2 regions of the Streptomyces sp. NPDC006739 genome follow, and region 2 is predicted to be linked to the other one. Evidence: riboswitches for the same ligand, from Rfam matches in the RefSeq annotation. Region 2 holds a riboswitch; the other holds the start of a gene.

Region 1 (7,163 bases), on a different contig from region 2:
TACGGCCTGATGGCCCTGTGCTGTCTGGTCTTCGTCCTGGGGCCCGCCTCCGGGCTGACCCCGGCGTACGGGTCCGGGGACGCGCTGCTCGCCGCCCAGCGGGCGTACTTCCGGCGCTGGGGCGTGGTCCCCGCGGACCTGTTCGACGGCCCGGCCCGGGAGGTCCTCACCCCGGCCACGGCCCTGTTCGTGCACGGCGGCTGGGTCCACCTGCTGGGCAACATGCTCTTCCTGTTCGTCTTCGGCGCGATGACCGAGGAGCGGATGGGCGCCGTGGAGTTCACCCTGTTCTACGGCGGCTGCGGCTATCTGGCCCTGCTCGGCTACGCGGCCGCCAACGCCACCTCCGAGCAGTCGCTGGTGGGGGCCTCCGGGGCGATCTCGGCGGTCCTCGGAGCGTTCCTCTTCCTCTTCCCCCGCGCCCGGGTGACCAGTCTCCTGCCGTTCCTGTTCTTCCTGCCGCTGCGTTTCCCGGCCTGGGTCGTGCTGCCCTTCTGGGTCTCCCTGCAGTGGCTGGCGGCGGGCCGCGCCACGCAGGGGCCCGGGGTGGCCTACCTGGCGCACCTGGTGGGGTTCTCGCTGGGCTTCGGCTACGCGTGGGTGCGTTATGGCCGTACAGCTAGAGTGAAAGCCGCCCCAGCTCCGGCCTCCGAGGGAGAGAACCAGCCGTGATCACCGCGATCGTCCTCATCAAGACCAGCGTGGACCGGATCCCCGAGATCGCGGAACGGATCGCCGCGCTGGACAGCGTCAGCGAGGTCTTCTCCGTCACCGGCACCTACGACCTGATCGCCATGGTCCGGGTCAAGCAGCACGAGGACCTGGCCGAGGTCATCCCCGGCAGCATCAGCAAGATCCCGGGCGTGGAGGCCACGGACACGCACGTCGCCTTCCGCACCTACTCCCAGCACGACCTGGAGGCGGCGTTCGCCATCGGGCTGGACGGCTAGTTGTTCTGTCCGGGGAGGTTTGCCGAGCAGCTCGCGGCGTCCGGTGCTGGGGGCACCTCCCACGCCGTTCAGGCAGTGGGGGAGCCTCGCCAGACGGAGCGTCGCCCGCGTACTGGACGTACTCGGGTGATGCGACAACGCGGCGGCGTGGGGGTACCCCCGGCCGAAGGCTGGGGGAGTGCCGTGCCGGGCGTCGCGAGCCAGTGAACCCTTCCGGTCGCAGCACCAGCCACCCGCGGGCGGTCAGACCGCCGGGACGCAGCGGCCGTCCTCGGTGCGGTACGACCACTTCGCACCCTCGGTGACCAGTTCCCGTACCGCCGTCACGAACCGCTCGACATGCTCGTCCGGGGTGCCCGCGCCGAAGGACACCCGGATCGCGTTCAGGGACTTCTCGCCGGGAGCGGCCTCGGGGGCGCCGCACTCGCCCTGGGTCTGCGGGTCGCTGCCGAGCAGGGTGCGGACCAGGGGGTGGGCGCAGAAGAGGCCGTCGCGGACGCCGATGCCGTACTCGGCGGAGAGGGCGGCGGCGAAGTGCGAGCTGTTCCAGCCCTCGACGACGAAGGAGATCACGCCGACCCGCGGCGCGTCGTCGCCGAACAGGGAGAGCACCTTGACCTGCGGGACCTCGGCGAGGCCCGAGCGGACCGTGTCGACCAGGTACTGCTCCCGGGCCACCAGGGTGTCGAAACCGGCCTCGGTGAGCGCCTTGCAGGCCGACGCGATGGAGTAGGCGCCGATCACGTTCGGGGAGCCGGCCTCGTGGCGGGCGGCGCTGTCCTGCCACTCCACGTCCACTCCGCCGTCCGCGCGCCGGGTGACCTTGCGGCTGGCGCCGCCGCCCGCGAGGTAGGGGTCGGCCGCCTGGAGCCAGTCGGCCCGGCCGGCCAGCACTCCGCAGCCGAAGGGGGCGTACAGCTTGTGCCCGGAGAAGGCGACCCAGTCGACGTCCAGGTCACGGACGGAGACCGGGTGGTGCGGGGCGAGCTGGGCCGCGTCCAGGACGATCCGGGCGCCGTGCGCGTGGGCGGCGGCGGCCAGCTCGCGCACCGGCCACAGCTCGCCGGTGACGTTGGAGGCACCGGTGACGCAGACCAGGGCCGGGCCGTGGGGGTCACGGTCGGCGAGGGCGCGCTCCAGGGTCTCGACGGCCTGCGCCGGGGTGCGCGGGGCGTCGAGGTAGCTGACCCGGGCGTCCTTCCAGGGCAGCAGGCTCGCGTGGTGCTCGGTCTCGAAGACGAAGACCTGGCAGCCGGCAGGGAGGGCGGCGGCGAGGAGGTTGAGGGAGTCGGTGGTCGACCGGGTGAAGACCAGTTGGTCGTCGGCCCGGCAGTCGAGGAACTCGGCGACGGTCGCGCGGGCGTTCTCGAAGAGGTCCGTGGAGAGCTGGGAGAGGTAGCCGGCGCCGCGGTGGACGCTGCCGTAGTACGGCGCGTAGGCGGCGACGTCGTCCCAGACCCGCTGCAGGGCGGGGGCGCTGGCCGCGTAGTCGAGGGCCGCGTAGGTGACCTCGCCGCCGGTGACCAGCGGGACGGTGACGTCCCGGCCCAGAACGGGCAGCGGGGCGCGGACGGAGGTGGCGGAGGCAGCGGTGGAGACAGACATGGGTGAACTCCCGTGAGGCGTACGCCAAAAGGACGTACGAGAAGAAGAGAAGAAGGGTGCGCGGAGGCGGGGCTCGGCGGCCCTATCGCATTCGCTTGCTCACGGGAGGCTCCTCGAGGACCAGGACCCCTGGCTTGTCGAGGGGTCCGCGCTTGCCGTAGACCTCGCTGCCTACGACCTGGTCTTCACCCGGGGCACCCCGCCACGGACGGAGGGTTGCCGGACAGTCGGCCGGGGCCTCATGACTGTCACTCATGACCTGGACAGGAACGTACGTGAAGTGATCGCGGTCCCGCAACTCCTGTCCGGATCGCGGGACCGCGATCCCCTTGTCACGCGTTGCTGGCGGCCACCCAGCGCTCCAGCGCCCGCTTGGCCGCGCCCGAGTCGACCGACTCGGCGGCCCTGTCCATAGCGGCGCGGATCTGCTCGGCCAGCGTGCCTGGGCCCGGATCGAGAGCCACCAGGGCCGCCGCCGAGTTCAGCAGTACGGCGTCCCGGACCGGCCCGGTCTCGCCGTCCAGGAGGCGGCGGGCGACCTCGGCGTTGTAGGAGGGGTCACCGCCCCGCAGCGCCTGGACCGGGACCAGCTCGATGCCGACGTCACGCGGGTCGAAGGACTCCTCGGTGACCTTGCCGTCGCGGACCACCCAGACCCGGGAGGTGGCCGTCGTGGTCAGTTCGTCGAAGCCGTCGTCACCGCGGAAGACCAGGGAGGAGTTGCCGCGCTCGGCGAAGACGCCGGCGATGAGCGGGGCCATGCGCGGGTCGGCGACGCCCACCGCCTGGGCCCTCACCCTGGCCGGGTTGGTCAGCGGGCCGAGGGCGTTGAAGGTCGTACGGATCCCCAACTGGCCGCGTGCGGCGGCCACATGCCGCAGCGCCGGGTGGAACTTGATGGCGAAGCAGAACGTGATGCCGGCTTCCTCGGCGACCTCCGCGACACGCCTCGGCGTCAGCTCCAGATTGACGCCCAGCTTCTCCAGGACGTCCGAGGCACCGGACGCCGAGGATGCGGCCCGGTTGCCGTGCTTGACGACCTTCGCGCCCGTGCCGGCGATGACGATCGAGGACATCGTGGAGATGTTCACCGTCTTCGCGCCGTCGCCGCCCGTACCGACGATGTCGACGGTCCGGCCCGGCACCTCGATCACGTTCGCGTGCTCGTACATCGTGCGGACCAGCCCGGTGATCTCCTCGACGGTCTCGCCCTTGGCGCGCAGTGCCACCGCGAACCCGGCGATCTGCGCGTCGGTGGCCTCGCCGCGCATGATCACGTCCATCGCCCAGGCCGTGTCGTCCGCGCTGAGGTCCCGGCCCTCCAGCAGGCCGTTCAGCAGGGCGGGCCAGGAACGGCCCGCCGCGGTGTCGCCTCCAGCGGGGGTCACAGCGCTCATAAGGCCGCTCCTGGGTGTCGTAGACGGAAGTGGTGTCCCGGAGAAGAAGGTGCGTCCCACCCTATCCAGCCCCGGGCACGGCGAAGGGCCCCGTCCGAACACCGGACGGGGCCCTTCGCCGTGGCGTGGCGACGCAGGATCAGTGGTGGCCGTGGCCGCTCGTGATCTCCTTGTACTCGTCGACGGTGGGCTTCGGGATCTGCTGGTCCTCGCCGTAGTAGGCGTTGCTGAGCTTGGCGCGCAGCTTCTCGGACCCCTTCACCTTGCGCTCGACGCCGTTCTCGTCGACCGTCGGGCCGATCTCGGCCGGCTCGTACTGGTGGTGAGCCGTGAGGGTGTGCAGCTGCTCCTGGCTGAGCGGCTCGTGCACCTCGATGAACTCACCGTGCGGCAGGCGCTTGATGATGCCGGTCTCCCGGCCGTGCAGCACCTTGTCGCGGTCCCGACGCTGCAGACCGAGGCAGATCCGCTTGGTGAGGAAGAACGCGATGACCGGTCCGGCGAAGAACCCGATCCGGACGAACCAGGTGACGTCGTTGATCGACAGGTGGAAGTGGGTGGCCCACAGGTCGTTGCCACCGCCGACCAGCGTGATCATGTACATCGTGACCCAGGCGACACCCAGCGCGGTACGCGTCGGGGCGTTGCGCGGGCGGTCCAGGATGTGGTGCTCGCGCTTGTCGCCGGTGATCCAGGACTCGATGAACGGGTAGAGCGCCATCGCGGCCAGGACCACACCGAACAGGACCAGCGGGATGAACACGCCCAGGACGAGCGTGTGACCCCAGAAGTTGATCTCCCAGCCCGGCATGAAGCGGATCAGGCCCTCGGCGAAGCCCATGTACCAGTCGGGCTGGGCGCCGGTGGACACCTGGTCCGGACGGTAGGGGCCCATGGCCCAGATCGGGTTGATCTGGGTGACCGCCGCGATGGCCGCGATGACACCGAAGACCAGGAAGAAGAAGCCTCCGGCCTTGGCCATGTACACCGGCAGCAGCGGCATGCCGACGACGTTCTTCTCGGACTTTCCGGGACCCGCGAACTGCGTGTGCTTGTGGTAGAAGACCAGGATCAGGTGCGCCACCATCAGACCGAGCATGATGCCCGGCAGCAGCAGGATGTGGATCGAGTAGAACCGCGCCACGAAGTCGTGGCCCGGGAACTGCCCGCCGAAGAGGAAGAACGAGATGTACGTGCCGACGATCGGCATGGACAGGATCGCGCCCTCGGTGAAGCGGACACCGGTGCCGGAGAGCAGGTCGTCCGGGAGCGAGTAACCGGTGAAACCGGTGAACATGCCCAGGGCGAACAGCAGGAAGCCGAACAGCCAGTTGACCTCACGCGGCTTGCGGAACGCGCCGGTGAAGAACACGCGCATCATGTGCACGAACATGCCCGCGAGGAAGATCAGGGCGGCCCAGTGGTGGATCTGCCGGATGAGCAGACCACCGCGCACGTCGAAGGAGATGTGCAGGGTCGAACTGAACGCCTCGGACATCAGCTGGCCCTGCAGCGGGGCGTACGTGCCGTGGTACTCCACCTCGTTCATCGACGGGTGGAAGAACAGCGTCAGGTACACACCCGTGAGGATGATGATGATGAAGCTGTACATGCACACTTCGCCCAACATGAACGACCAGTGGTCGGGGAAGATCTTGCGCATGTTGGACTTGGCCAGGGAGTAGATCCCGAGCCGGCCGTCGGCCCAGTCGGCGATCCGCTCGCCGGCCGGAGCCTTCCCGCGGTTGCGGGGCTCTTCGTTCGTCGCAGTGCTCATCCGCGCTCCCAGAATGCAGGACCGACGGGCTCCTCGAAGTCGCCGAGCGCCTGGAGGTAACCGTCGTCGCTCACGCCGATCCGCAGCTGCGGCAGGGCGTGACCGGCCGGGCCGAAGATCACTCGGGCACCGTCGGAGAGGTCGAAGGTGGACTGGTGGCACGGGCACAGCACGTGGTGCGTCTGCTGCTCGTACAGGGAGATCGGGCAGCCGACGTGGGTGCAGATCTTCGAGTAGGCGACGATGCCCTCGTGCGACCACTCGAGTTCGCGCTTGTCCTTGATGTTGTCCGGCTGGAGCCGGACGATCATCAGGGCCGCCTTGGCCATCTCGTTCTGGAAGTCCTCGTCGGTCTCCTCCAGGCCCTCGGGCTTGGCGAAGGTCAGCGAGCCGACCTGGACGTCCGAGGGGCGCAGCGGCTGGTTGGTGTTCATGTTGACCAGCAGCTTGCCCTTGGACCACAGCGTGTGGCGGAGCGAGGTGCCCGGCAGCGGGCTGAGGTCGCGCAGCAGCATGACGCCGGAGAGCGGCACCAGGCTCAGCGCGCCGAACATCGTGTTGCGGATCAGCTTGCGGCGGCCGAGCGCCGACTCCTTGGCACCCTGCTTGAAGTCCGCGTGGACCTTGGCCCGCACGTCGGCGGGGGCCTCGATGGGGTGCCGGTCGTCGGCGACCTCCACGTCGGACATCAGGGTGCGGGCCCAGTGGACCGCGCCCGCGCCGATGCAGAACAGCGCCACGCCGAGGGACAGACCCAGCGCGAAGTTCAGCGCGCTGACGTGTCCGATCGGGAAGACGAAGATCGCCTTGGCGGGCGAGATCGTCACGTACGAGGCGATGAAGCCGACGGTGGCCAGCATCGACACCGTGAACAGCAGGGCGACGACGCGCTCGGACCGCTTGGCGGCCCGTTCGTCGATGTCCTGGATCCGGTGCTCGTGGGGCGGCAGCCCCGGGTCCGCGAACGGGTTCTCCTCGTCCGCGACGCTCACGGCTCCGTGCGCGTGGTCCTGCTCAGCGGGCAGGTTCTCTTCTGGAATGTCTTGGCTACTCATGACTTCTTGGCCTTTGCGGTCCGAGCGGCGACCCAGACGGCGACCGCGATCAGTGCACCGAGACCGAAGATCCAGGCGAACAGACCCTCGCTGACCGGCCCGAGGCCGCCCAGGTCGAGACCGCCGGGGTTCACCGTCTCGTCGCCGTTGACCGCGTTCAGGTACGCGATGATGTCCTTCTTGTTCTTCTCCGACAGGGTGGTGTCGGGGAAGGACGGCATGTTCTGCGGGCCCGTCTGCATGGCCTCGTAGATGTGCTTCGGATCGACGCCCGACAGGTCCGGCGCGAACTTGCCCTTGGTGAGCGCGCCGCCCTTGCCGACGAAGTTGTGGCACTGGGCGCAGTTGGTGCGGAACAGCTCGCCGCCCTTGGCGACGT
Region 2 (7,163 bases):
GGCTTCGCGGGCGTTCCCGGCCTGGAGCACCTCACCGTGCTCGGCCACTACGGCGCCGAACGCTGGGACGCCGTCACCGGCACCGTCAGCGCCCCCGCCCCGCACCCCGGGGTCACCGCGGTCCGCGCGGAGCTGCCCGGCTTCCTCGACCGCATCGGCGCCTGGCGCGGCACCTGGATCGAGGAGAAGGGCCGGGCCGTCGCCGTCCACACCCGCCGGGCCGAGGACCCCCAGGCGGCCTTCGAGGCCCTGCGCGCCCCCCTCGCCGACCTCGCCACCCGCCACGGCCTGATCGTCGAGCCCGGCCGGATGGTCCTGGAACTGCGCCCGCCAGGCATGGACAAGGGCGTCGCCCTCCTGGACTACATCCGCGGCACCGGCGCCGAGTGCGTCCTCTACGCCGGTGACGACCTCGGCGACCTCCCCGCCTTCGCCGCCGTCGACAAACTCCGCTCCGACGGCGTCCCCGGCCTGCTGGTGTGCAGCGGCAGCACCGAGGTCACCGAACTGGCGGAACGCGCGGACCTGGTGGTGGACGGCCCGGCCGGAGTCGTCCACCTGCTACGGGCCCTCGCCACCCGCCTGGGCTGAGGCCGCGTCCGCCTGGGCGGAAGCCGCACCCGGCTGGGCTGAGGCCGCACCCGGCTGGGCTGAGGCCGCACCCGGCCGGGTTGAAGCCGCGTCCGGCTGAGCGGAAGCCTCGCCCGCCTGGGCGGAAGCCTCGCCCACCTGGGCTGAGGCCGCGTCCGGCTGGGCGGAAGCCGCACCCCGGCCAGGCCGAAGCCGCACCCCGGCCAGGCCGAAGCCGCACCCCGGTCAGGCCGAAGCCGCACCCCGGCCAGGCCGAAGCCGCACCCCGGCCAGGCCAAGGGGGGCTCAGCCGGGTCGGTTCTCGTCCAGGGCGTGCAGTTGGTCCAGGAACCACTGGGCCGGGGGCAGCGCGGTCGCCGCCGCGGACAGCCGCTTCGCGCGTTCCGCCCGCTCGTGGGCCGGCATGGTGAGCGCCTGGTGCAGGGCGGTCGCCGTGCCCTGGATGTCGTACGGGTTGACGGTCAGCGCGTCCTCGCCCAGCTCCTCGAACGCCCCCGCCTCCCGGGACAGCACCAGCGCGCAGCCCTCGTCCGAGACGACCGGGACCTCCTTGGCGACCAGGTTCATGCCGTCGCGGATCGGGTTGACCAGCGCCACGTCCGCCAGCCGGTAGGCGGCCAGCGAGCGGGCGAAGTCGTCCTTGACGTGCAGGACGACCGGCGTCCAGCCCTCGGTGCCATAGCTCGCGTTGATGTCGTCGGCCACCCGCCGCACCTCGGCCGTGTAGTCGCGGTACACGGCCAGATCCTGCCGGGACGGGTAGGCGAACGCCACGTGCACCACCCGCTCGCGCCACTCCGGGTGGTCGTCCAGCAGCTGCCGGTACGCCAGCAGCCCGCGCACGATGTTCTTCGACAGCTCGGTGCGGTCCACCCGCACGATCGTCCGGCGCCCCTCGCCGATCTCCTCCCGCAGCGCCGCCATCCGCTCGGTCACGTCCGGCCGGTGCGCCCGCTCCCGCAGGAAGTCCGCGTCGGCGCCCAGACCGTGCACGCCGACGCGGGTGCCGGCCGGGATGCCGGGGCTGCCCAGGACGGCGTGACAGCAGTCCCGGAACGCGTCCGCCCAGCGCCGGGTCAGGAACGCCGCCCGGTCCGCGCCCAGGATCCCGCCCAGCAGCTCCGCCGCGATGTCGTCCGGGAGCAGCCGGAAGTAGTCCGGCGGGGCCCACGGGGTGTGCGAGAAGTGACCGATGCGCAGGTCGGGGCGGAGTTCGCGGAGCATCCGGGGGGCCAGGGCCAGGTGGTAGTCCTGGATCACCACCGCCGCGCCGTCGGCCGCCTCCTCGGCCAGCGCCTCGGCGAAGGCCCGGTTGTAGGCCTGGTACGACGCCCACCGGCGCCGGAACTCCGCGTCGAAGACCGGCTCCAGCGGGGTCTGGTAGAGCATGTGGTGGACGAACCACAGGACCGAGTTGGCGATGCCGTTGTACGCGTCCGAGAAGACACCGGCGTCGATGTCCAGCATCCGCACCCGCTGCCCGCCGGTGTCCTCGGCCGGCAGCAGCCCGCCCTCGGCGCGCCGCACCGCCTCCCGGTCCGCGTCGCCCAGCGCGGCGCACACCCACACCGCGTTCGCGTCCGGCCCGATGGCCGACAGACCCGAGACCAGCCCGCCGCCGCCGCGCTTGGCGTGCAGCGAGCCGGCCCCGCCGTCGGGCCGAACCTCGTACGAAACCGGGCCGCGATTGGACGCGACCAGCACCTCAGCACCGTGCGTGGAAGCCATACGCCTCAACCTAGCCGGGCAGGTAAACGCTCAAACGTACGGCTCGCCCCGCGCGGGGTCCGTATACGGCCGTTCTTCAGCGGTCCCCGAGCGGGGCTCACGCCACCTTCCGGGCCGCGTACTCCGCGATCTCCGCCATCGGCGGACGCTCCTCCGTGTCCACCGGGTAGGTGCGCGGCTCGAAGCCCTCCTGCCCCCGCTCGAACTGGGTCAGCGAGGGCCGCACCAGGTGCCCGCGGGCCAGCCTCAGCTGCGCCGTGCGGTAGATCGCCGCCGCCATCCGGCCCAGCGCCCGCCCGTCCTGGTGCCGGTGCCTGCGCACCCCGACGTCCACCTGGGCCAGGGCATCGAGCCCCACCAGGTGCAGCGCGTCCACCAGCATGCCCAGCTCCACGCCGTACCCGACCGGGAACGGCAGCTGTTCGAGCAGCGAGCGGCGGGCCGCGTACTCACCGCCCAGCGGCTGCACGAAACCGGCCAGCTGCGGCCAGTGCAGGTTCAGCAGCGGGCGCGCCACCAGCTCGGTCACCCGGCCGCCCTGGCCGGCCGCGGTGCCGAGCGGACGGTCGTACATCGCCTTGACCAGATCCACCCCGGGATCGGTCAGCAGCGGGCCGACGATCCCGGAGACGAAGTCGGAGGAGAACTCCCGCAGATCGGCGTCGACGAAACAGACGATGTCCCCGCCGGTGACCAGGAGCGAGCGCCACAGCACCTCGCCCTTGCCGGGAACGGCCGGAACGCGCGGCAGGATCGCGTCGCGGTGGACCACCCGGGCGCCGGCCGACGCGGCCACCTCGGAGGTGCGGTCGGTGGAGCCGGAGTCGACGACGACGATCTCGTCGACGAGCGGCATCTGCTGCATGAGGTCATGACGGATCACCGCGACGATGTCGCCGACCGTCTCCTCCTCGTTGAGCGCGGGCAGCACGACGGACACCGACTGGCCCGTGCGCTGCTTCGCGGCGAGGATCTGGTGCGGGGGACGATCGGACACGGACCAGGAGTGGGTGGCCAGCCAGCGCTCGACTTCTTCCAGCACAGTGTGCGGCTCCTCACTGTTGTCTCGCGGTTCGGACGACTATCTCAACTGTCCTGGCCTTCGGTTACAGTCTTGGACAACGCGGGTGACCATCGCATGTCAGGGTCGCCCCCGCCCACAACCGCATACAGCTCATCCAGAGGGGCAGAGGGACACGGCCCGATGAAGCCCCGGCAACCCTCCAGCCGGCACTCGTGTCGATCGCTGTGCGACCACAGCCGACCGATCCGCGAGGCTCCCGGCTAGGGAAGGTGCCAAATCCGTCTCGCGACGAGATGCGTCGCGAGGAAGATGAGGAGAAAGGGCCTCGCCTCCATGGCTGTGCAGACAGTTGCAAGCTCCAGCAATCCCACCGTAGACCTCGGCCCGGCCGCCGCGCTCAGCTGTCGCGAGTGCGGTCACCGCGTGCCCCTCGGACCGGTCTTCGCCTGCGAGGAGTGTTTCGGTCCGCTGGAGATCGCCTACGACTTCTCGGGCTACGACACCGAAGAGCTGCGGCGGCGCATCGAGTCCGGGCCCGCGAACATCTGGCGTTACGCCCCGCTGCTGCCCGTCCCCGCCGACGTGGCGACCAAGCCCAACATCAACCCCGGCTGGACCAAGCTCGTCCAGGCCGACAACCTGGCGCGCGAGCTGGGTGTCACCGGCGGGCTGTACGTGAAGGACGACTCCGGGAACCCGACGCACTCCTTCAAGGACCGGGTCGTCGCCCAGGCGCTGGAGGCCGCCCGCGCCTTCGGGTTCACCACGCTGAGCTGCTCCTCGACCGGCAACCTGGCCGGTGCGGTGGGCGCCGCGGCGGCCCGCGCCGGCCTGCGCTCCTGCGTGTTCATCCCGCACGACCTGGAGCAGGGCAAGATCGTCATGGCCGCGGTCTACGGCGGCGACCTCGTCGGCATCGAGGGCAACTACGACGACGTGAACCGCTTCTGCTCCGAGCTGATCGGCGACCCGGCCGGCGAGGGCTGGGGCTTCGTCAACGTCAACCTGCGGCCGTACTACGCCGAGGGCTCCAAGACGCTGGCGTACGAGATCTGCGAGCAGCTCGGCTGGCGGCTGCCGGACCAGATCGTGGTCCCGATCGCCTCCGGTTCCCAGCTCACGAAGATCGACAAGGGTCTGCAGGAGCTGATCAGGCTCGGGCTGGTCGAGGACAGGCCGTACAAGATCTTCGGCGCGCAGGCCGAGGGCTGCTCGCCGGTGTCGACTGCGTACAAGGCGGGGCACGACGTGGTCCGCCCGCAGAAGCCGGACACGATCGCCAAGTCGCTGGCGATCGGCAACCCGGCGGACGGCCCCTACGTCCTCGACATCGCCCGTCGCACGGCCGGCGCGGTGGAGGACGTGAACGACGAGCAGATCGTCGACGCGATCAGGCTGCTGGCCCGGACCGAGGGCATCTTCGCGGAGACCGCCGGCGGGGTCACGGTCGGCGTGACGAAGAAGCTGATCGAGAACGGCGTCCTCGACCCCGCCCTGACCACGGTCGTCCTGAACACCGGCGACGGCCTCAAGACCCTCGACGCGGTGGCCGACACCGGCCTCACCGCGACGATCCGCCCCAACCTGGACTCCTTCCGAGAGGCTGGCCTCGCATGAGTGTGACCGTCCGCATCCCCACCATCCTGCGCACCTACACCGGTGGGCAGGCCGAGGTCGCCGCCGAGGGTGCCACCCTCGCCGAGGTCATCGCCGACCTGGAGAAGAACCACACCGGGATCGCCGCGCGCGTTCTGGACGACCAGGGCAAGCTGCGCCGGTTCGTGAACGTGTACGTCAATGACGACGACGTGCGTTTCGAGCAGGGGCTGGAGACCGCGACGCCGGAGGGTGCGGGCGTCTCCATCATTCCGGCCGTCGCCGGCGGCTGACCGAATGACCGCACATTACCCTTGGTAACACCTATTACCGCCTGTTCATCGAATTGCCCCCTCCCGGTGAGAAGTGGAGGGGGCAATTCTGTGTGGTTGAGCGCGGTACAGTTGGGGAACACGGTGGCGGTCCGCAGGTCGGAAGCCCTGGATTCTTGCCGCGCGTCCGGCAAGAAGTAGCCAAAGTGTGTGGGTGGTTGGCGGCTTTCGTGCCCTTTGCCCGGCCCGACTTGCCCTCCCTTCCTGGGAATTGTCGCCACATTCCGGACCGTGCCCTTCCAGAATTCTCGTCCGATTGACCTGTTGCAGACGGCAGTTGGACAGATACATTCAGCCGCGGTCGACGCGTTCCGGCGCACGCCCCCGACCCATGGGGGGTGAGGTCTGACCCGGATCCGCGAAGTGTGGATCTGTGCAAGGGCCAGTAATAGGGGAGTTAGGCATGGCTCAGGGCACCGTCAAGTGGTTCAACGCGGAGAAGGGGTACGGCTTCATCGCGGTCGACGGTGGTGCGGACGTCTTCGTCCATTACAGCGCCATTCAGATGGACGGCTATCGCACCCTTGAAGAGGGCCAGCGGGTGGAGTTCGAGATCTCGCAGGGCCAGAAGGGCCCGCAGGCCGACATGGTCCGCCTCAGCGCCTGAACGTTCACACACATCGGAGGACCCGTTCCTGGTAGGGGGCGGGTCCTCCGTCATGTCCGCAGCCGGCCTCTCCCCGCACGCGTCCGCCGCCGGCCCTCTCCTCGCACCGCTCCCGGGGTGCCGTGCCCCCCGTGCGCCCCGCCCGATACCCGGGAGGCGCTTGTGCCCGCCCGTCACCCGACCACCACCCCCAAACGAGCCCGCTACGCGGGCGCACCTTGCACTCGGGCATGCCGAGTGCTAATCATTGGCGTTAGCACTCTGAAGGTGAGAGTGACAAAGAAGGACCGGGTCGGTGAGGCCCGCAGGCCGGGTGGGGCAAGGAACCCACGGGTCGGCGAGCCGTCCGTCGCGGGCGCGGGCGCGGTCCGAAGGAATCACCCCCAGTCCTGGAGGGACCACTTCACATGGCCAAGATCATCGCGTTCGACGAGGAGGCGCGGCGCGGCCTCGAGCGCGGCATGAACCAGCTCGCGGACGCCGTGAAGGTGACGCTCGGCCCCAAGGGCCGCAACGTCGTCCTCGAGAAGAAGTGGGGCGCCCCCACGATCACCAACGATGGTGTCTCCATCGCCAAGGAGATCGAGCTCGAGGACCCGTACGAGAAGATCGGCGCCGAGCTGGTCAAGGAAGTCGCCAAGAAGACGGACGACGTCGCCGGTGACGGTACGACCACCGCGACCGTTCTCGCCCAGGCCCTGGTCAAGGAGGGTCTGCGCAACGTAGCCGCCGGCGCCAACCCGATGGCCCTCAAGCGCGGTATCGAGAAGGCCGTCGAGGCCGTCTCCGCCGCCCTGCTGGAGCAGGCGAAGGACGTCGAGACCAAGGAGCAGATCGCCTCCACGGCCTCCATCTCCGCCGCCGACACCCAGATCGGCGAGCTGATCGCCGAGGCCATGGACAAGGTCGGCAAGGAAGGCGTCATCACCGTCGAGGAGTCCCAGACCTTCGGTCTGGAGCTGGAGCTCACCGAGGGTATGCGCTTCGACAAGGGCTACATCTCGGCGTACTTCGCCACCGACATGGAGCGTATGGAGGCGTCCCTCGACGACCCGTACATCCTGATCGCCAACTCCAAGATCGGCTCCGTCAAGGACCTGCTCCCGCTCCTGGAGAAGGTCATGCAGTCGGGCAAGCCGCTGCTGATCATCGCCGAGGACGTCGAGGGCGAGGCCCTGTCGACCCTGGTCGTCAACAAGATCCGCGGCACCTTCAAGTCCGTCGCCGTCAAGGCCCCGGGCTTCGGTGACCGCCGCAAGGCCATGCTCGGCGACATCGCCATCCT

The links. A riboswitch is a leader RNA that binds a small molecule or an ion and turns the genes downstream of it on or off. The one in region 2 is predicted to bind S-adenosylmethionine.
Region 1: another riboswitch for S-adenosylmethionine. It lies ahead of ACFYMM_RS05300 (aminotransferase class V-fold PLP-dependent enzyme); the one in region 2 lies ahead of thrC (threonine synthase).

Annotation. Positions count from the first base shown of each region.
Region 1 covers NZ_JBIAGM010000002.1:415,265-422,427, forward strand. The annotation lists gene ACFYMM_RS05290 (rhomboid family intramembrane serine protease) at 1-672, shown strand, start outside; gene ACFYMM_RS05295 (Lrp/AsnC family transcriptional regulator) at 669-950, shown strand; gene ACFYMM_RS05300 (aminotransferase class V-fold PLP-dependent enzyme) at 1,194-2,555, opposite strand; SAM riboswitch class IV at 2,699-2,815, opposite strand; gene trpD (anthranilate phosphoribosyltransferase) at 2,888-3,952, opposite strand; gene ACFYMM_RS05310 (cytochrome bc complex cytochrome b subunit) at 4,092-5,729, opposite strand; gene ACFYMM_RS05315 (Rieske 2Fe-2S domain-containing protein) at 5,726-6,784, opposite strand; gene ACFYMM_RS05320 (c-type cytochrome) at 6,781-7,163, opposite strand, start outside.
Region 2 covers NZ_JBIAGM010000009.1:95,138-102,300, forward strand. The annotation lists gene otsB (trehalose-phosphatase) at 1-591, shown strand, start outside; gene ACFYMM_RS19625 (trehalose-6-phosphate synthase) at 877-2,319, opposite strand; gene ACFYMM_RS19630 (glucosyl-3-phosphoglycerate synthase) at 2,417-3,361, opposite strand; SAM riboswitch class I at 3,491-3,659, shown strand; gene thrC (threonine synthase) at 3,677-4,960, shown strand; gene ACFYMM_RS19640 (MoaD/ThiS family protein) at 4,957-5,232, shown strand; gene ACFYMM_RS19645 (cold-shock protein) at 5,675-5,878, shown strand; gene groL (chaperonin GroEL) at 6,286-7,163, shown strand, end outside.